DNA from 2 places in the Virgibacillus salinus genome. Region 1 is predicted to be linked to the other one. Evidence: a T-box and tRNA genes for the amino acid it is inferred to sense, from the RefSeq annotation. Region 1 holds a T-box; the other holds one or more tRNA genes.
The links. A T-box is a leader RNA that pairs with one kind of tRNA and senses whether it is charged. The one in region 1 lies ahead of ileS (isoleucine--tRNA ligase), so its partner is inferred to be a tRNA-Ile.

Region 1 (11,144 bases):
GATTTAATTGCAAAACCAGGCTTGATTAATGTTGACTTTGCTGACGTGAAAACGATCATGTTTGATAAAGGGTCTGCGTTAATGGGGATTGGTGTTGCTACTGGAGAAAACCGTGCACCTGAAGCAGCTAAAAAAGCTATCTCTTCACCATTACTGGAAACCTCTATTGATGGGGCACACGGTATTCTTATGAATATAACAGGTGGTTCAAATTTAAGCTTGTATGAAGTTCAGGAAGCAGCAGATTTGGTAACCTCAGCTGCAGATGACGAAGTGAATGTAATCTTTGGATCAGTAATCAATGAGAACCTGAAAGATGAGATTATAGTAACTGTAATTGCTACTGGTTTTGATGAGAACCAAAAAGTAAATAAACAGCCTAAAGAACGCCCGGTTATTAATCATAACCAACATGCTGCGTCCAAATCTACCGATGAAATGCCTAGAGAAAGGGCACAAAATCAGCAAAGCCGTCCTACTTCACAGGATGACGAATTGGATATTCCTACATTCTTAAGAAATCGTAATCGCAACAAATAAATAATAATTTCAAAAAGCAATCAGACATTATCTGGTTGCTTTTTTTGTTGTTTAGGAAACGATAAAATTTAATTGCTGTTGATAATTGGATTTCCGAATCAGCCACGTCTCGACATACAGGACGTACTAGTGCCGGTGACCACAGGAAGTGGCGTTCTCGTCGTCCAGCACCTAGTGAACTTCCTCTCCGTGTCTACGATAAGAAATAAAGGAAGATCTTCTAACACCACCGGATTATACGGTAACGTCGACCCATCCGCGATGCGAAGGGCGCATTCCGTACATTGCTACATGGGCGCTTGCGCCTTTACTCTCATTTAAGACGACAAAGTCTCCGATAAGTAGTTAAAATTAGCACATTTTTGCATACAAGAAGTGACAGACTTCGCTAGCTAAACAAACTATACTTCTAAATAAGGTATTCGATTAAGGTGAAAGGAAGAAGGAAGTGACCATTTATCTTGATGCTGTCTGGCTATTAAATTTCTTCTTGGACTTGATGCTTTTAATGCTTACTCAAGCCCTGGCAAAAGACAGCACACAAAAGGTTCGAATTATTTTTGGTGCGTTTATTGCTTCGTTATTAGTTCCGTTATCTATTTTTTATCCGAATTCATTCTTTACTAGTGTAATAGGAAAGCTGATTTATTCGATAATTATTATATTATGTGCATTTCAATTTCGGTCGATCTATCGAATGATAAAGTTGCTTCTTCTATTTTACTTTACGACATTTGCCATAGGGGGTGGATTAATAGGGATTCACTTTTTACTTCAAAATCCGGTTGGTTTGTCTGCAAATGGTATTCTGACTTTTAATAGTGGCTACGGTGATCCGATTAGCTGGTTATTTATCGTTATTGGATTCCCATTAGTCTGGATATTCACCAAAGGTCGTATGGACAAGCATGCAGTAGAGAAGATTCGATATGATCAACTTTGCCCTATAACTATTCAAATTGGAAATACAAGTAAATCAACTACAGGATATATTGATAGCGGCAACCAGCTTGTAGACCCTTTTACAAAGAAACCTGTCATTATATGTGATGAGCATTTTTTAAAACAATGGTTTAGTTCAGTTGAATGGGAAATGTTGAAGGTTGCTCATGATGAGTTAGATTTTGAAAAGCTACCAAAAGATTGGGAAAACCGTATTAATATTATCCCTTTTCAGGGTGTTGAAGGTAATCGATCATTTATGATGGCTATTAAGCCCGACAATATAGTGATTTTTTATAACGACCAGAAGATTGTTACTCATAAAATCTTAATTGGTATTCAATTTGCCGATTTGACAAAGGATCAATCATACCATTGTCTATTACATCCTCAAATTGTAAAGATGGCAACTGCTAATTCTGCATAAAATATTCTGCAAAGTTAGCTATTCCCGTTAATTATTATGAAATAAATGCTAAAAGGAGCGTCTTAATTTGAAATTATGGAAATTACGAATGCGTTTATGGTGGTACAATTTTTTATTTAAGCTCGGATTTAAAACAGACGAAATCTATTATATTGGTGGGAGTGAAGCACTACCTCCACCATTATCAAAAGATGAAGAGCGAGAATTACTTGAATTACTGCCAAAAGGTGATAAATCCGCCAGAGCAGTGCTGATCGAACGAAATCTTCGCTTGGTTGTATATATCGCACGAAAGTTTGAAAATACCGGTATAAATATTGAGGATTTGATTAGTATAGGAACAATCGGCTTAATAAAAGCTGTCAATACATTTAATCCAGAAAAGAAAATCAAGTTAGCAACATATGCATCAAGGTGTATTGAGAATGAGATACTAATGTACTTACGAAGAAATAATAAATTAAAATCTGAAATTTCGTTTGATGAACCACTTAACATAGACTGGGATGGTAATGAATTAAGGTTATCAGATATCTTAGGCACAGATGAAGATATAATTACAAGGGATATAGAAACAAATGTGGATAAATCTTTATTAAAAAATGCCCTATCACAATTGAATGCCCGAGAGAAACAAATTATGGAGCTTCGCTTTGGTTTAGTAGGTCAAGAAGAAAAAACACAAAAAGATGTCGCCGATATGTTAGGAATTTCTCAGTCTTATATTTCCCGTTTAGAGAAAAAAATTATTAGACGCTTACAAAAAGAATTCAATAAAATGGTCTGACATACTGCGGCAAGAAATTAGGTGTATTTAGACCATTTTTGTACTGAATAACTTTGCATAAAAAATCCTCTACGGGGAGATACTGTCCATGAACAGCATCTCCAATCCGGGAGGGTAGAACAGAATGACTAGACATAAAGTTGAGATTTGTGGTGTTGATACATCTAAGTTACCTGTACTAAAGAATGACGAAATGCGCAAGTTGTTCAAAAAAATGCAGGAAGGCGACATATCAGCGAGAGAGGAACTTGTTAATGGAAATTTACGGCTCGTATTAAGTGTGATTCAGCGATTTAATAATCGTGGAGAGTACGTTGATGATCTGTTCCAAGTAGGTTGTATTGGACTTATGAAATCAATTGATAATTTTGATTTAGGACATAATGTTAGGTTTTCCACGTATGCTGTTCCGATGATTATTGGTGAGATCAGACGGTATTTGCGTGATAATAATCCGATTAGAGTTTCTAGATCATTACGTGATATAGCCTATAAAGCATTACAGGTGAGGGAGAAGTTAATTAGTGAATCTTCAAAAGAGCCAACTCCTATGGAAATTGCTGAGGAAATGGGTATCCCTCATTCAGATATTGTCTTTGCGATGGATGCCATACAAGATCCGGTTTCCTTATTCGAACCAATTTACAATGATGGTGGTGATCCTATATATGTAATGGATCAGATCAGCGATGATTCGGATAAGGACTCAATGTGGGTTGATAAGCTATCGTTGAAAGAAGGAATGTACCGTTTAAATGAGCGAGAAAAAATGATCTTAAATAAACGTTTTTTCCAAGGAAAAACACAAATGGAAGTAGCAGATGAAATCGGAATATCACAGGCACAAGTATCACGCCTGGAAAAAGCAGCTATTTCCCAAATGAACAAACAAATGTTTGAATGATGAAAAGCGAAGCGGGTTTGGTCAGTGATGACATGCGAAACAAAAGTCAGTAGAGCACTCAAGTGACTATTGCTTACGTCATTAGTCACTAGCCCACGGAGCTAGTCTGATCAGAAGTGGAAGCAGCGCCGTTACATTTTAAAACTAATCCGTTTTGGGCTAACAACTGTACTAGCACGTACTTTGAAAATAGAGACGTAAGGATTGACTTGCTAAAAGTTACTTTTATATATATTCAGACGCCAAGCCAACTGTGTTTGGTGTCTTTTTTTGCAGTCAAGAAAGTATAAATCCCTTTTTACTGCATAAGTGCAACTAAGGAATTCGCTATACAAGCTTGGTGATAAGCGAAGTTATAAATACATTTTTATTTTTCATGCTACTTTTTCTAATCTAAATTCGATTGTATAAATAGAAGGAAATTTAATTTTGCTCTAACTTTCAAGTTTTTTTTGCTAATTCTTTGCATATATATCATTATTAAGGCAGGTGAGTCATGATGATAAAGTTAACCGATCTTCAAATTAAAGAGGTTATCGTCATTAATGATGGCAGAAGGCTTGGGCATATTTCGGATTTAGAAATTAATGGAGACAACGGTAAAATTACAGCATTAATTATTATTGCGAAAGATAAAAAAGCAGGATTATTTGGGAAACCTGGAGAGCTGGTAATACCATGGTACAATATTGAAACGATTGGCTCAGACGTTATTCTAATAAGGGACGTGAATACTCCAACCCTCTATCCAGAACAAAAGCTTATCGAATGATGGAGAAATTATGATAAGATAGTGCTAACATACTATATCAAGGAGGTACTAATATGGCTGATACCTTCCAGCATAACGAAGAAGCCTATTTGCAAATTGATAAATGGCAGATATTAAATAAGAATTTAAAAGTTGGTTTTACAACTCGTAATGGCGGACAGAGCCAATCCCCGTTTAATACGTTAAACCTTGGTTTGCACGTACCTGATAATCAGGAAGATGTTTTAGCGAATAGACAGACTTTAGCTAAGGAGATAAATATACCTTTAGAGTCATGGGTTTCCGGGGAACAAACACATCACACGAATGTACACATTATTAAGGAAGAGGATAGAGGAAAGGGTGCAGCATCTTACCAGTCTTCATTAAATGACATTGATGGCCTTATAACAAATCGCGCTGGTATTTTGTGCACTGCGTTTTTTGCTGATTGCGTTCCATTGTATTTTTTCGATCCGGAAACGGGTTATATAGGTATAGCACACGCAGGGTGGAAAGGGACAGTCCACGGTATAAGTGAAAAAATGGTGGATATGTTTAAGTCAGTTGGAGTAAACACAGATAACCTTCTAGTTACAATAGGACCATGTATATCTCAAGAGGTTTACGAGGTTGATGAAAAGGTTATTGGACAAATACCAGATAGTTACATTGGAAAAACTGTCATTCCAAAAGAAAATAATCGCTATTTATTGGACTTAAAGCAATTAAATGTCGAAATCCTTTTACAACAAGGGGTTCTTCGTCATAATATAGAGGTTACAAAATATTGCACATTCAGTGATAATGAGTTATTTTTTTCACATCGACGTGATCATGGTAAAACAGGTAGAATGCTAGGGTATATTGGCTATGCAACATGATTATACTTGGGAGGAGCAATGGTAATAATGGAAGTAGTAACAAATCTGAATGAAATAAAAAGCAATATTAGACAAGCATGCGAGAAAAGTAATCGAAATCCCGACGAAATAACCATTATTGGCGTCACGAAATATGTTACAATAGAGCGAACAGAAGAAACGATAAACGCTGGAATTAAAAATCTTGGCGAAAATCGGCTGGAAGGTTTTCTGGAAAAATATAATTACATACAAGATCAAGCCTCTTGGCACTTTATCGGTACATTACAATCACGAAAAGTAAAAGAAATAATTGATAAAGTGGATGCGATTCATTCATTGGATCGCAAGTCGCTTGCGAAGGAAATTAACAAACGCGCGACAACCCCAATGGACTGTTTTGTTCAAGTAAATGTAAGTGGTGAAGAATCCAAACATGGTCTTAGTCCTGAAAATGTTCTTTCATTTATTTCTTCGTTGGCAATTTTTGAGAATATTAGGGTAGTAGGTCTAATGACAATGGCTCCACATATGGAAAACCAAGAATTCTTACGTGACATTTTTAAAAAACTTACTTCATTGAGGGATGAAGTTAGGAGTGAGCAACTTGCTCATGCCCCTTGTAAGTATTTATCTATGGGTATGAGTAATGATTATCAACTTGCCATTGAAGAAGGGGCAACACATATACGAATTGGTTCAAAATTAGTTGGATCTTTCAAATAGCGGGGTGAAATAATGAGTATGAAGAATAAGATTAAGACTTTTTTTACTATGGATGACGAGTACGAATACTTTGAGGAACAACCAGAAGAGAATGTTCCAGATGCTGCTGGTAATCTAAAACGAAAGAATCAAAATGTAGTTAACCTGGCTAGTATGCAACAACCGTCATCTAAAGTAGTATTGTCTGAGCCACGAAATTATAATGAAGCACAGGAAATAGCAGACAATGTTGTCAATAGACGAGCTGTAGTTATCAATTTACAACGTGTTGATCATGAGCAGGCAAAACGTATTGTTGATTTCTTAAGTGGAACAGTATATGCCGTTAGTGGTGATATACAAAAATTAGGTGCACAAACATTCCTATGTACCCCTGAGAATGTAGATGTGTCGGGAACAATTACAGAATCATTTGTCGAGGATGACGAATTTGAAAAAGGATGGTAGGCGTTAATGGAATCAATTTATATGGTATTATTTTATGCACTTGAGATTTATAGTTATGCTTTAATTATTTATATTTTTATGTCATGGTTTCCAGGAGCTCGGGAATCCGCGTTTGGTAGTTTTCTGACAAAGATTTGTGAACCGTATCTGGAACCTTTTCGAAAGATTATACCACCACTTGGAATGATTGATTTATCACCAATTGTAGGGATTTTTGTATTGTTCTTCGCACGAGCATATGGGTTACCTGTATTATTCAATATGCTAATGGGTTGGTTTTAAGGTAGATAAACGTGGATATTTATCAGCATTTCAGAAAAGAAGAGCACCCATTTATAGATAATGTATTGTCCTGGATAGATCAAGTTGAGAAAACATTTCAGCACAAGGTAACCGATTTTCTCGATCCCAGGGAACAACAAATTGTTGCTATGTTAATTGGGACGAGCAATGAAGAATTGAAACTTTATCAGAATGGTGGCAGCGAATTCGCAGAGAGAAAGCGTGCTATTATTGCCCCATTCTATGAAGAAGTGACTGATGAATCCTTTCAGCTCATACTAATGCAAGCATCTTATCATGATAAATTTGTCACTTTAACGCACGGAGATGTCATGGGGGCATTTTTATCTTTAGGGATCAAACGAAAAAAACTTGGTGATATAACCGTTGATAATGGAACGATTCAAATCGTGGTGGCGGACGAAATAGCTGCATATGTATTTGCAAATCTTACAGCGATCAAGAAGGCAACAATTAAGCTTGTAGAAAAGCCGATGACATCAATTATTAAAAAGGAAACAGAGTGGATAGAAACAGAACAGACAGTGTCAGCATTGAGGTTAGATGCCGTTCTAAAGGCAATTTACAACATTTCCAGAAAAGATGCTTCAGAATTTATTGCTAAGCGTTATGTGAAAGTTAATTTCAGAGTAGTTGACGATGGGAAGTTTATGCTTGCTGAAGGAGATATGCTTTCTTTGAGAGGTAAGGGCAGAAGTAAGCTTATTCGCATTAATGGGCTTACAAAAAAAGATAAACACAGAATTACTACTGCTATTTTAAATTAATTTCGATTATTTGAAGGATAATTTTATTTTATGTCGAATAAAGACGTAATATAGGATTTTATTTATTTTAATATATAATTGGGTTAAAATTTTTAAGGAGGTGGCCTACGTGTCATTAACACCATTAGATATTCACAATAAAGAGTTTACAAGAAGTTTTCGTGGATATGATGAAGATGAGGTCAATGAATTTCTGGATCAGGTAATAAAAGATTATGAGATGGCAATTCGTGAGAAAAAAGATTTAACAGAAAAAGTTGAGCAGTTAAATGAAAAGCTTGGTCATTTTACCAATATTGAGACAACATTAAATAAATCCATTTTGGTTGCTCAGGAAACAGCGGAAGAAGTTAAAGGGAACGCTACTAAAGAATCCAAATTAATTATTAAAGAAGCTGAGAAAAACGCTGATCGCATTATTAATGAAGCCCTTAATAAATCTCGCCGTATATCAATGGATGTTGAAGAGTTAAAAAAACAAGCTAAAGTATTCCGAACCCGTTTAAAAATGCTTGTTGAGGCTCAATTAGAAATGATAGGTACAGATGACTGGGAAGAATTGTTCGACGCAGAGTTTGGCGGAGAGCTTGAGGCTGCTGCAGATAAAGAATCATAAGCCTTGACGTTTTATGGAATTTTACATATAATTCATTATACACAAATGTTATATGCAAATGAAAACTACGATGATAGAGGCAGTATGAATGTAATTGCTGTTTAGCGAGTCGGGAACCGGTGGAAGCCTGATACAGTAATACTTCAGAAAATCACTCTTGAGTACCCATTTTGAATTCAACTAAAGTAGAAATGGGCGTCTGTTCACGTTACGAATATCGAGTGAATTTAAAATATGCATATTTTAAATTTATAAGGGTGGTACCGCGAGTCTTCTCGTCCCTTTTGGGGATGTTTGAGGGCTTTTTTTAATTAAATTGAAATGTATAGGAGGATGAACAAGTGGAGTATAAAGATACATTGCTAATGCCAAAAACAGAATTCCCAATGCGCGGAAATTTGCCGAATAAAGAACCAGAGCGCCAAAAAGCGTGGGATGATAAAAAACTATACGAAAAAGTACAAAAAAGAACAGAAGGACGTCCATCATTTATTTTGCATGATGGCCCTCCATACGCAAATGGTGATTTGCATATTGGTCACGCACTAAATAAAATATTAAAGGATTTTATTACACGCTATAAATCAATGACTGGATATCATGCTCCATATGTGCCTGGCTGGGATACACATGGACTTCCTATTGAAACTGCACTGACAAAAAAGAAAAAAATTAAGCGTAAGGAAATGAGTATTGCTGATTTCAGACAAAAATGTGCTGAATACGCAATGGGGCAACTTGATAATCAACGTACACAATTTAAACAATTAGGTGTACGGGGTGATTGGGATAACCCGTATATCACGCTTACTAAAGATTATGAGGCAGCACAAATCAGAGTTTTCGGTGATATGGCTAAAAAGGGGTATATTTATAAAGGGCTTAAACCTGTGTATTGGTCACCATCGTCAGAATCAGCATTAGCTGAAGCAGAGATTGAATATCATGATAAACGTTCACCATCCATTTATGTCTCATTCGATGTAACCGATGGAAAAGGCGTACTTGATGCTGGAGACAAATTCATCATTTGGACTACTACACCCTGGACTATTCCGGCCAATCTTGGAATTAGTTTACATCCAGATCTTGAGTATTCCGTTGTTGCTGTTAATAATGAAAAATATATTATTGCTTCCGACTTAGTAGAAACGGTAACCGAAGAATTGGAATGGGAAAATCCAGAGGTAGTTAAAACATTTAAAGGCGAGAAAGCAGATAAAGTTGTTACAAAGCATCCATTTTATGAACGTGATTCACTTATCATGCTTGGTGACCACGTTACTACAGATGCAGGTACTGGTTGTGTCCACACAGCTCCAGGTCATGGTGAAGATGACTTTTATGTATCGAGGTCTTATGGACTGGATGCTCTGTCTCCAGTTGATGATAAAGGTGTTTTCACCAATGAGGCTCCAGGATTTGAAGGATTATTCTATGATCAGGCGAACAAGCCGATTACGGAAAGGCTTGAAGAGGTTGGTGCGTTATTGAAGCTTACATTTATTACGCATTCATACCCACATGATTGGCGTACGAAAAAGCCAACAATCTTCCGTGCTACCTCACAATGGTTTGCATCCATAAAAGATTTCCGCCAAAATATTTTGGATGAGATTAATCGGATTAATTGGTATCCGTCATGGGGGGAAACACGTCTTCATAACATGGTTCGTGACCGCGAAGATTGGTGTATTTCACGTCAACGTACATGGGGTGTTCCAATTCCAGTATTTTATGGGGAGGATAACACACCAATTATTACCGATGAAACGATTGAACATGTTTCACAGGTATTTGCAGAACATGGTTCGAACGTATGGTTTGAGTGGGAAGCTAAAGACCTATTGCCTAAAGGCTACACTTCAGAACATAGTCCAAACGGTAAGTTTACCAAGGAAACGGATATTATGGATGTATGGTTCGATTCAGGCTCATCTCATGAAGCAGTCCTTGTAGGGCGGGAGGATCACCGTCGTCCAGCAGATGTTTATCTGGAGGGCAGTGACCAATATCGTGGCTGGTTCAACTCGTCACTATCAACTTCTGTTGCGGTGACAGGTAAAGCGCCATATGAAAATATTATCAGTCATGGATTTGTGCTTGATGGCAATGGGCGAAAGATGAGTAAATCATTAGGAAATGTTATGGTTCCATCTAAGGTTCAGAAACAATTAGGTGCTGATATCTTGCGTTTATGGGTATCATCTGTTGACTATCAAGCAGATGTTAGAATCTCACAGGAAATCTTGAAACAAATTTCTGAGGCTTATCGTAAAATTAGAAATACGATTCGCTTTATGCTGGCGAATCTGTCAGACTTTGATCCAGCAAAGGATGCTGTCCCTGAAAGTGAAATGGAAGAAGTGGATCGCTATATGGTTCATCGTTTGCAAAACTTAGTCTCAAATGTTCGTGCAAATTATGAAAAGTTTGAGTACTCACCAATCTTTTCACAAATTCATAATTTCTGTGCGGTTGATTTAAGCTCGTTTTATTTGGATTTCGCAAAAGATGTCCTATATATCGAGGCACAAGATAATAAGCGTCGGAGAAGTATTCAAACAGGATACTATGAAATCTTAACAACACTTGTTAAATTACTGACGCCAATTATTCCACATACAACAGATGAAGTATGGGAATATATTCCTGGGGTAGAAGAAGAAAGTGTTCAACTTACGGATATTCCAGAACCAAGAAAAATTACTGACTTTGAAAATTCCCAGGATAAATGGGATCACTTCATGAAAGTTCGTGATGATGTCCTAAAAGCATTAGAAGAGGCTCGAAATGAAAAGACTATTGGTAAGTCGCTTGAAGCTAGAATTACCTTAGTTCCAAAAGATCCGAAAACTAAAGAAGTATTAGAGGAAATCTCTAATGTTCATCAACTGTTTATTGTTTCCGAAGCTGTTGTTGCAGAAAAATCAGCTGATGCTTCTGAATACCGTTACGTTGATATAGCAGTTGAAAAGCATCCCGGAGAGAAATGCGAACGCTGCTGGACTGCTTCAGAAACTGTTGGTGAAGATAAAGATCACCCAGAGTTATGTACACGATGTGCAGAT
Region 2 (11,144 bases), 500 kb from region 1:
TACTTATCAGTAAGAAAGTATTTATTCTTTTTTAACTACAAAAAAGACACGGGAATTGTGCTCCCGTGTCTTTTAAAGACTAATTAATTACTTAGCGTTGTTATAATTTTTAGCTACTTCATCCCAATTTACTACATTCCAAAAAGCAGAAGCGTAATCAGGACGCTTGTTTTGATATTTAAGGTAATATGCGTGCTCCCAAACATCAAGCCCTAAGACTGGCGTTTTGCCATCCGATAACGGTGTGTCCTGGTTTGGAGTACTAGTTACTTCAAGCTCACCATTGTTTACTACTAGCCATGCCCAGCCGGAACCGAAACGGCCTTTTGCAGCTGTTTCAAATTCTTCTTTAAACTTATCAAAGCTGCCAAATTTAGCTTTTAATTTATCAGCTAATTCACCAGAAGGCTCGCCACCACCATTAGGTGACATAACTTTCCAGAATAAGCTATGGTTTGCATGGCCGCCACCATTGTTTCGAACAGCGGTGCGGATATTTTCAGGTACTGCATCAAGATTGCTCACAAGGTCTTCAATTGATTTATCCTGAAGGTCTGCGTGTCCATCTAAAGCACCGTTTAATTTTGTTACATAAGTATTATGATGCTTCGTGTGGTGAATGTTCATCGTTTCTTTATCGATTGTAGGTTCTAAAGCATCGTATGCATAAGGTAGTTCTGGTAGTTCAAATTTAGCCATTATAATTTCCTCCTTTAATAATTATGTTATTAAAAGGTTTGAATATTCACCCTTTAAAATAAAGATTATCAAAGCTATCACACACATGCAAATTATATGCATATTTTTACAGTGTGGATAGTGAAAATAATCCACATTAAATTATTCCCGGATTTTTGCATATGAAACATATATTCTGAGAAAGAAAAAAAGCGTAAGTGCCTGTTCAGCGGCGTATGGAATTCGCTCATCGCTTCGGGTGGGTCGACGTTGTCACAGGATGTGGTGATTTTAGTCGAACATCCTTTATTTCTTATCGTAGACATGGGGAGCAAAGTTCACTAGGCGCTGGACGTGGACGATTTAGAAGCACAGTTACCACAACACTTAAATTTCGTAGCTAAACAAAAAAACAAGCGATTTGCTTGTTTAAGGATGGCTCCGGACGGAATCGAACCGCCGACACAAGGATTTTCAGTCCTTTGCTCTACCGACTGAGCTACAGAGCCATATGAGGTTTTAGATTTAATAATTAGTGCCGTTTTAAATATGTATGGAGGAGGAAGAGGGATTCGAACCCCCGCGGGCTTTGACACCCCTGTCGGTTTTCAAGACCGATCCCTTCAGCCAGACTTGGGTATTCCTCCGAGTTTTAATGGTGGACCCTGCAGGACTCGAACCTGCGACCGATCGGTTATGAGCCGATAGCTCTAACCAGCTGAGCTAAGGGTCCTCTCTAAGTATCTTAATGGGGCGACCGGTGGGGATTGAACCCACGAATGCCGGAGCCACAATCCGGTGCGTTAACCACTTCGCCACGACCGCCATTAATATATAGTTTATGGTAGCGGCGGAGGGGATCGAACCCCCGACCTCACGGGTATGAACCGTACGCTCTCGCCAGCTGAGCTACACCGCCATATGGCTCCACAGGTAGGAATCGAACCTACGACCGATCGGTTAACAGCCGATTGCTCTACCGCTGAGCTACTGTGGAATAATCTTAAGTAAATTATCAAGGTGTTACAACCTTATTTTTCGTGCTCTTCGTGTTGAAAATTGATTTGAAATTAATTAGCGACGAAATATAATTTACCATGTACGACAGAATCTGTCAATAACTTAGACGATAATTTTTATTTATGTATGAAAATCTTATGAAGAAGCACCAATTAGAAGCACCATTATACACTATAGCATTTTATTGAGAGGTTTTCAATAAAAATAAAGAGGTGCATATGCACCTCCTCAAATATTACTCACCTAATACTTCCTCAGCGATATTAACTGCGTGATCACCAATTCGTTCCAGATTACTAATTATGTCGACAAATACTATTCCGGCTGAACCACTGCATAAGCCTTCATTCATACGAATGATATGCTTCTTCCGGTAAGTACGTTCCATCTTGTCTATTTCGTCCTCTTTTTGTACTACCGCAAGTGCTTCCTCGCGGTCCATTTGATCAAGAGCTTTTATTGCTTGTTTGACTGTTAATATAGTTAAATCAAACATATTATTTAAATCTTCTTCAGCTTGTTCTGTCAAGTAAACTTTATTTGAAATTTTATAATCAATTAACTCGATGATGTTCTCAAAGTGATCCCCAATTCGTTCAATATCACGAACAGAGTCTATTAACGCTGTGTGTTTCGCGCTCTCCAGTTCAGACATGGACTCTCCAGATAATTCAATTAAATAATCCGTAATTCTTTGATCCAGGTTATTAAGCGCACCTTCTATTTGCATTGCCATTTCTGAATGTTTCTGGCTTTGTGTTGTCAAATATAAGTTTGTTTCTTCAAGTCCTTTATATGCATATTCTCCCATGCGAATCACTTCTGATTTTGCCTGATCTAACGCTAAAGTAGAAGATTGTTGGATAAATATAGGGTCTAAATGTTTTGGTTTATATTCGACAATGGTATCGTCTCCTGGAATAATTTTGGTTACAATCCAGGCTAAAGCACCAATAAATGGAAATTGCACTATTGTGTTTACTAAGTTAAAGCTACCATGTGCAAAGGCAATAGTCATCTCTGGATTCAAACCTAAACTTGACTGCAAATATAAAACATATTGAGTAAAAAGCCCCAAAAGAACAAGAAATACAGTTGTACCTGCCAAGTTAAAAATTACATGTACATAAGCTGCACGTTTTGCTGCTACACTTGCTCCGATTGACGCAAGAACAGCCGTAATAGTTGTACCAACATTATCACCAAATAAAACTGGTACTGCCGCCTTCAATTCAATTGCTCCTTCAGAAAACAACCCTTGCAGTATACCTATTGTAGCACTTGAACTTTGCACAATTACTGTGAACAATGTTCCTATTATAACGCCTAAAATAGGATTGGAACTCATATTTAAAGTTAATTCCTGAAATGCCTCCAGGCTACGTAATGGTGACATCCCGCTGCTCATTAACTCTAAACCAAAGAACAAGGAACCAAAACCAAATACGGTTTGTCCAATGTTGTTAACTTTTTGATTTTTAAAGAAAAACAAAAGGAAACAACCAACAGCTATTATTGGTAGTGCATAGGCACCTAAATCTATACCTATGATGAATGCAGTCACAGTGGTACCAATATTTGCGCCCATTATAACACCAATAGCTTGTCTAAGAGTCATAAAGCCTGCATTAACCAACCCGACTGTTAAGACCGTTGTACCAGAGCTACTTTGTATTAAGATAGTAACAATTATACCTGCTAATACACCTAGGAAAGGGTTACTAGTGAACTTATCAAGTATATCTCGTAGTCGATTGCCTGCTGTTTTCTGCAGACCCTCACCCATATACTTAATACCTAATAAGAATATTCCCAAACCACCAATAAACTCAAATATCATTTTCTGTACATCAATATCCAAACATTATACCACCCTTCGAATCCTGTTGAAAACTGTCACATACCTTGTCCATTATTAAAGATAAATTCACCGTTTGTAAAGTAATTATTTAAAACTTTACATAAAATTTACATTCATATGTATGCTAAAAATAATACTATACTTATTAACTACCCTAACTTAAGGCTTTTCATTCTTAAACGTAGAAAAATTGGTTTATCAATCAATGGTTCTAATAATGAAATTGCTTTGGTAGAGCCTTCAATAACGACAAATTGATTTACAATAATTTTATCTTTGTATATAAAAAAAATAACACCCATGAACCAAGTCGATTCAATGAGTATTACCTTTTTATTCATTATTTGTATTTTCAACAAGAATTCTGGTCCCATCCACATCTACTACCTTTATCTTGGTATTCTCGGGGATCCATTGACCATTTGAAATAGCGCTGTAGTTTTTGTTTTTAATTCGAACCGTACCAACTGGGCGGAGGTTGCTTACTGTTTTACCTTCTTCATTCAATAACTGTTCATATTCCTCATTCATCGAGTTATACCCTGCTTCTTTAGTTAATTGATCTACTAACGTTAGTTTTGACCACATATCCCGCCGTTTAAATACTTTCAAGAAGAATAATGATGAAAATCCACCTAAAAGAACGCCAATAACTGCGTACATGCCTGCATAGAGATTTGGTGCAGTTAATGCTACAGCTGTAAGCATACAAGCTAAACCAATTGTTGCAAGAGTACCATCATTAATTACTTTACCATCAATAATAATAAGTAATAATCCAAGTAAATAAACAATAAGCATAATAATAAAGGAGCCTGTTTCCAGATAAACTGCAAAATATACAGTTATAAACCCTAACCCCATAAGTCCGAAAAATCCACGCATATTGACCAGCATTTCACCGATAAGAAATAAAGTCCCAAATCCAGTGATAATGAAGCCTATCCAATCTAATGAAAAAATATCCATGTACAAGCCTCCTTTTTCCGTCAATTATTGTACGTATTAATGATATAAATTGTTTCAAAAGAGGGGTAAAAAAATGAATAATATTTTAAAAACTTTTATATATATTTTAATTGCATTATTTTTTATAAGTATATATAAAGATTTAAGTATTGGAACAACTCTCACATCAATAAATAAAACTAAGCAACCACAAGAAGAATATGTAACAAATACCAAAAATATATCAGTAATGGAAGTGAAAGTTCATCATGGAGATACACTTCTTACAATAGTTGAAAAAATAAATCCACAACTAACTAATAATTTAGATGTTACTAAAATTGTAGCAGACTTTAAAGTTTTAAACCCCACCGTAGACCCTAAAAAATTACAACCTAACGAATTTTACTCATTTCCAATATATGAAAAAGAGGCTGATAATTAATCAGCCTCTCTTTTCTAAACATATGGAAGAACAAAAAGTGTAATAAGAATTGAAGCTGCACCTGCAATTATTGCAGTGTTACCAAGTGTTTCTGCATCCCGGTTTCTTGCTATAAAACCTACTATTATCCCGGCTCCTCCAAGAATTATTGGCATGATAAAGAATGAAATAATGGATAGTGCTAAAGCCATCCATCCAAAAGCACTGTTTGCTTGAGTGCCTTCGGTATCTTCTTCATTTTTAACTGTGTCGCCTATATCATCTGCTGTCATTTCAGCAGCAAATTCTTCATCATCCCTTCTACTGTTTGCAGCTGGGGTTTCTGGTACATCTTCTGATTCAACAGGTGGCTGTCCGCTTAAATTTGTTCCAACCATGTCCATATCACGTGTTTCTGGTTGTTGCTTCTTGTTCAGATCATCTTCCACATTGTTTCGACGGGTAAACTCATCCATATTCAAGACCTCTCTTTCCTTTAAATGAGGTGCGTTCATAGTTTATGGAGAACTTGATGATTATAATGATGGTAGTTGATGGTAACCATCATTTTGCATTTGTAAATTGCTTATAATCTTCAGCATTATTCTTAATTTCAAGCGCATACCAGCTTTTGGCATGTCCATTTTTATCAAGATAGTTTTTTAATCCTCCTATGCCACGATGGTATGCAGTTAGCGCTTTATCCCAATTGCCATATTGTTTATGAAGAAAATCCAAATATACGAACGTTAAATGAATGGAATAGTATGGATTGAATAATAATTCTTCATTATATGGTATCCCAGACATCTCAGCAATCCAAGGTGCTGTATTCTTCATAATTTGCCCCATTCCATACGCTTTACCATATTTAGTTTCAGGGCCCACGAGATTAGGATCAAACGTATTACCTGTTTCAACTCTAAATAGTTCGTAAGCTATATATGGGCTTATATCAAATGATTCAGCCTCCTGAACTAAATATATAGCCCAGGACTTTTTAAACTTGCCATTACTATCTTTAACCAATTTATTAGCTTGTTTATTTACATAAGTCCATGAGTAATAACTATTTTTTTTTGCATCAAGTAACTGATCTGAATCTAAATAATCATTTTCTAATGTTAATTTTTGATTCTCTGCTTCAAGATGGTTGTTTCTAGAATCTAATTGGTTATTTTCTTGTAAGTACGAATAAGATATAACGGTAAATATAGTACTAATACATATAAATACAATAAGTTGTTTAAATAATTGTGAATGTTGTTGATCCATAATTACCTCCTTTAGTTTACTGAACAAGTAAATTTTTTAATTGGTTTTGCATATAGTAAATCAGTATTCATTTTAGAGGAGTATGGAAATGTCAAAATTTATTAAAGATTTGGCCATCAAAAAAATGAAGCAGCTTTCAACGGAAGAACTGCTCCATTACAGTAAGCAAAATGGTGTTATTATTACTCGTTTACAGGCTCAGCAGATTATATCCTACTTACAAAATCATTCCGTGGATCCATTTGACGATCAAGGTAGGCATAAAATGTTAATAGAACTATCACGAATCACCGATAGGGAGACAGCAAAAAAATCAGAAAAACTATTTCACGAACTTATCAAGGCTTATGGGTTAGAACACTTATTTAATTAATACCCTAATTATTGCTTTCTAAACCAGGGCTCTTTTGATAAATATTGTCAATTTATAATATTTACTAAAACAGCCTAAATTAGAAAACTTGACTCACCAATCCTTAATTGCCTGCAAAAAAAGGGAATGACATATTAAACGTCATTCCCTTCGAGTTTATTGGCTTACTATTTTTTCTTTTAAGTCAGGAATAAAATTGCCTTCTTTAATCATGTCAATTTCGAATTTATATGGGGGTTTCTTATTCTTTTTATCTTCACCGACAAAAGGCGTTTCCAATATTTTAGGTAAATGCTTTAATTGTGGATGATGAATAACATGTTGTAATGCCTCGAACCCAATATGACCAAAGCCAATGTTTTCATGACGGTCTTTATGGGCACCTTGTTCATTCTTACTGTCATTCACATGAATTACCTTTAATCGATTTATACCTATAATCTTATCGAATTCATCCAAAACGCCATCAAAATCATTCACAACATTGTATCCAGCGTCATGTATGTGACATGTGTCCATACAGACCGATAATTTTTCATTATGTGTAACACCATCAAAAATTCGTGCTAATTCATCAAAGGTACGCCCAACCTCTGATCCTTTACCAGCCATTGTTTCCAATGCAATTTGTACATCTTTATCTTTTTCTAGGACTTCATTTAATCCTTCGATTATTCTTTCAATACCTTTATCAGCTCCTTCACCGACATGTGAACCGGGGTGAAGAACGATTTGCTTGGCTCCAATCGCAGCAGTACGATCTATTTCATTTCGTAAAAAAGTTACACCTAGTTCGAATGTTTCTTTTTTAACTGTATTCCCTATATTTATTATATAAGGAGCGTGAACAACGATGTCCTCTATTCCATTGTCTTTCATGTGTTCTCTTCCTGCTGTTATATTTAGCTCTTCAATAGGCTTTCTTCTTGTATTTTGTGGTGCACCAGTATAAATCATAAATGCATTAGAACCATATGATTCCGCTAGTTCACTTGAGCCTAATAACATTTTCTTCCCACTCATCGATACGTGTGATCCAATTTTTAGCAATTACTCCACCTCAATTTATCTTTTCTTTTTATTAGTTTTTTTTACCATTTGTTTTTTTATATTTTCTTGTTCCCTTTTCATCTTTTTCTTATATCCAGGTTTTACCTTTTTAGTCTTTTTAACCTGTTTCCAAGCTTGTGAATCAATATCTGTTTTCGTTTTAGTACGTAATTCACGCTCATTCCATGACTTTGCTTCTTTCCACTCTCCATTCTTAATATCAAAAAATGTGAACGTCAAGCCTTTTTGCTCCAGCCTTTGAATCAGGTTTATGTCCTGATCAGCATATAAACTGATTGCTGTACCTTCCATCCCGGCACGAGCTGTTCGTCCCACACGATGCACATAAAAATCTTCTTCTTTAGGGAGTTGTGCGTTTATGACATGACTTACCCCTTTTATATCTATTCCGCGTGAGGCTAGATCAGTTGCAACAATATATTGGTATCGAAGGCTTTGGATATCCTTTAGTACTCGTTTACGTTCCCTTGGCTTTAATCCGCCATGTATGAGCCCAACATCAAGTCCCTTTTGCTGCAAAGAAGCTGCAAGTGTATTAGCAATATCCTTACCATTTGTAAAAATAATTGCCAGATAGGGCTGTATCGTTTTGGAAATTTCTATAATAACATCGGATTCATCCCTGTGTTTTAAAGCAATTAATCGATGCTCCATCGTTTCAGGCGAAAGTTGATCATCAATTTTTACATGTAAAGGGTTCTCTAGGTATTTTTTGAAAAAATGCTCTAATCGCTGTGGAATAGTCGCTGAAAATACAAGTAACTGAACGTCTTTTCTTGCTCGAACCAGTAATTGGTCAACCTCATTAATAAACCCTAAATCAAGCATAAGATCTGCTTCATCGATAACAAACGAATTTGCAGAATATAAAGAAAGGGCATCTTCTTTGACTATATCCAATATTCGGCCAGGCGTACCAATGATAATATGTGGTGGTTCCTTTAGTTTCTCCATCATTTTCTGCTTATCAGTTCCACCAACCAATAACTTGGCATTCCAAATTTCTTTCTTTCCTGCATAATGAATAATCTTTTTAACTTCTTCATGTATCTGCATTGCCAGTTCTCGGGTCGGAGCAGTAATAACAAACTGCACTTCGCGTTTGCTAGCGTCTATCTGATTAAATAAAGGTAATAAATATGCATGTGTTTTTCCGGACCCTGTATGTGACTGTCCTACAACACTTTTACCTTTAAGAATTGCTGGCATCACCTTTTGCTGTATTTCAGTCGGGTGTTTAAATCCTAAGTGATCGATAGTGTCTGACAAAACTGGGTGAAATACAAACTGCTTAAAATTATTTTCCATATAATAGTACTCCTTTTTGATGATAATCAATCATCCAATAGCTTAGAAAACTTGTTATCGTTATAGGGCTTTTGTAGAAAGCGTATTTCACTTTCTCAACTGCCTACAAATACCAGCTTATATCTATTATAATGTAGTTTAACATTACATGCATTATATAAACTGAAACGGTTCAGTGTTTGAGTTGGACAGAATAACTTCTATATTCTTATTATTGAGGTGATTATCCAAATATTCCTTTGCTCCTTCTTTCATTACTTTTTCTACATGATGTCCCGGATCGATAACTGATAACCCCATTTGCCAGGCATCCTGAGCGGCATGAAATGTCATATCACCTGTAATGAATACATCTGCTCCCATTTTTTTAGCTGTATGAATTAATTTTTCACCACTACCACCTAAAATAGCTACTTTTCTTACCCTTTTAGTTAAATCACCGGTAACGCGCAAGGATGGTACCTCAAGTACACGTTTAACTTGCTCCGAAAAGTCTTGCAAAGTTAATCCCTTATCTAATGTTCCAATACGACCAATACCATAAGTTTGCCCTGAATTATGAAGTGGCATTACATCGTAGGCAGCTTCTTCGTATGGATGTGCATTAATCATTGCCTCAACAACACGTGCTAATTTAGGCTGTGGTATAATTGATTCAACCTTAACTTCATCCACGAATGTTAAACTGTTAGCTGTACCGATATACGGGTTCGCCCCTTCCTGCGGCATAAATGTCCCTTGACCTTCTGTTTGAAATGTACAATGACTATAGTCACCAATATATCCTGCTCCATTTTCACTCATGGCTTCTCGCACTTCGTTCATATGTGTCTTTGGTACAAATACTGAAATTTTTACCAGTTCCTCCTGATAGGTCTGTTGTAATACTTCTGTTCGATTAATATTAAGCAAATCACAAAGCATATCATTTACGCCACCGTCAGCAGTATCAAGGTTTGTATGGGAAGCGTATACAGAAATATTGTGCTGTATTAACTTTTGAATAATTCGGCCTTGAAATGTGTCCACATTTACTTGTTTCACCGATTTAAATAATAGAGGATGGTGTGCAATTATTAAGTCAACATTCTTCTCTATTGCTTCATCCACTACAGATTCCAGGACATCCAAAGTTACCATCACCTTGGTTACTTGATTATTGAATGATCCAACCTGTAATCCAACATTATCCCAATCGTATGCCAGATGCTTTGGTGCCCATTTTTCCATCAACTGAAAAATATCACTGTTTCGAGTTGTCACCGCCATTTTTTAAAACCTCCTGTACCCAAGACAATTCTTTTTCAAATTCGCTTATTTTATTCTGATTTTGTTCTCTTGCCTTTTTCATTTCATCGATAACTCTGATTCGCTTCGAAAGCTCATTTTTCCATTTTTTAATAAACGTTTCTGTTTTATGTTCTAATAACAGTGGTCCGAATAATAGCTGTTTTTGCAATAGATCCGTTTTGTACGGACTTCTAGCGGCATTTCTGTCTGCTACAATTATTTCGTAAATATGTCCATTTTCCTCTAGTATTTCCTCGCAGGTAATGGTGTAGTTGTTTTCATAAAGCCATTTTCGAACATTTCGTTCATTTACATTTGGCTGTGCGATAATTCGTTGCACACCGCATAATCTGTCCTTACCTTCTTCGAGAATGGATCTTATAAGCGAACCGCCCATACCTGCAACAACAAGCAGATTTACTTCTCTGTCTTGTAAAACGTGCAATCCATCACCTAATCGTACTTGTACCCTAGATGATAGATCATATTTATTAACTGTCTCAATAGCACTTTTGAAAGGTCCTTCTTTTACTTCACCTGCAATTGCATGTGCTTTGCTGTCATATAAACAAACGTAGCATGGTAAATACGCATGATCAGATCCGATATCTGCAAAAACAGCACCTTCCGTGATAAACGTTGCAACGGTACTCAATCGTTCAGAAAGTTTAATTATGTTATTCATTATTTTCTCCTTCATTATTGACACACGTCTAATAGCATAAAAGAGCAAGCCTTCTGCATGATATCAGTCAGCTTACTCTTTTAGCATAATAAACTATAAGTATCCTAAAAATCTACTTTTGTTCGGAAAGCCATTTTGCAACAGCATCGGCTTTTTCACCCTGTATGATATTTCCTTGCATACCAGCATCAGGAAAACCAGTTTTGATAAT

Region 2: it encodes a tRNA-Ile, which carries the amino acid that the T-box ahead of ileS (isoleucine--tRNA ligase) is inferred to sense. The anticodon was not compared.

The regions. Positions count from the first base shown of each region.
Region 1 is NZ_FNKD01000002.1:798,004-809,147, reverse strand. Features, by position in the region: gene ftsZ (cell division protein FtsZ) at 1-540, shown strand, start outside; gene spoIIGA (sigma-E processing peptidase SpoIIGA) at 989-1,909, shown strand; gene sigE (RNA polymerase sporulation sigma factor SigE) at 1,977-2,696, shown strand; gene sigG (RNA polymerase sporulation sigma factor SigG) at 2,821-3,600, shown strand; gene BLS02_RS10875 (YlmC/YmxH family sporulation protein) at 4,097-4,372, shown strand; gene pgeF (peptidoglycan editing factor PgeF) at 4,426-5,235, shown strand; gene BLS02_RS10865 (YggS family pyridoxal phosphate-dependent enzyme) at 5,263-5,940, shown strand; gene BLS02_RS10860 (cell division protein SepF) at 5,953-6,387, shown strand; gene BLS02_RS10855 (YggT family protein) at 6,394-6,669, shown strand; gene BLS02_RS10850 (YlmH family RNA-binding protein) at 6,681-7,457, shown strand; gene BLS02_RS10845 (DivIVA domain-containing protein) at 7,567-8,073, shown strand; T-box leader at 8,135-8,359, shown strand; gene ileS (isoleucine--tRNA ligase) at 8,415-11,144, shown strand, end outside.
Region 2 is NZ_FNKD01000002.1:302,991-314,134, reverse strand. Features, by position in the region: gene BLS02_RS08360 (superoxide dismutase) at 88-699, opposite strand; tRNA gene BLS02_RS08355 (tRNA-Phe) at 1,115-1,187, opposite strand; tRNA gene BLS02_RS08350 (tRNA-Ser) at 1,233-1,325, opposite strand; tRNA gene BLS02_RS08345 (tRNA-Ile) at 1,335-1,411, opposite strand; tRNA gene BLS02_RS08340 (tRNA-His) at 1,428-1,503, opposite strand; tRNA gene BLS02_RS08335 (tRNA-Met) at 1,521-1,597, opposite strand; tRNA gene BLS02_RS08330 (tRNA-Asn) at 1,601-1,675, opposite strand; gene BLS02_RS08325 (Na/Pi cotransporter family protein) at 1,934-3,559, opposite strand; gene BLS02_RS08315 (NfeD family protein) at 3,893-4,528, opposite strand; gene BLS02_RS08310 (hypothetical protein) at 4,602-4,952, shown strand; gene BLS02_RS08305 (MATE family efflux transporter) at 4,967-5,407, opposite strand; gene BLS02_RS08300 (lytic transglycosylase domain-containing protein) at 5,496-6,206, opposite strand; gene BLS02_RS08295 (DUF2624 family protein) at 6,295-6,579, shown strand; gene BLS02_RS08290 (deoxyribonuclease IV) at 6,736-7,629, opposite strand; gene BLS02_RS08285 (DEAD/DEAH box helicase) at 7,645-8,958, opposite strand; gene BLS02_RS08280 (Nif3-like dinuclear metal center hexameric protein) at 9,112-10,227, opposite strand; gene BLS02_RS08275 (tRNA (adenine(22)-N(1))-methyltransferase) at 10,202-10,933, opposite strand; gene cccA (cytochrome c550) at 11,046-11,144, opposite strand, start outside.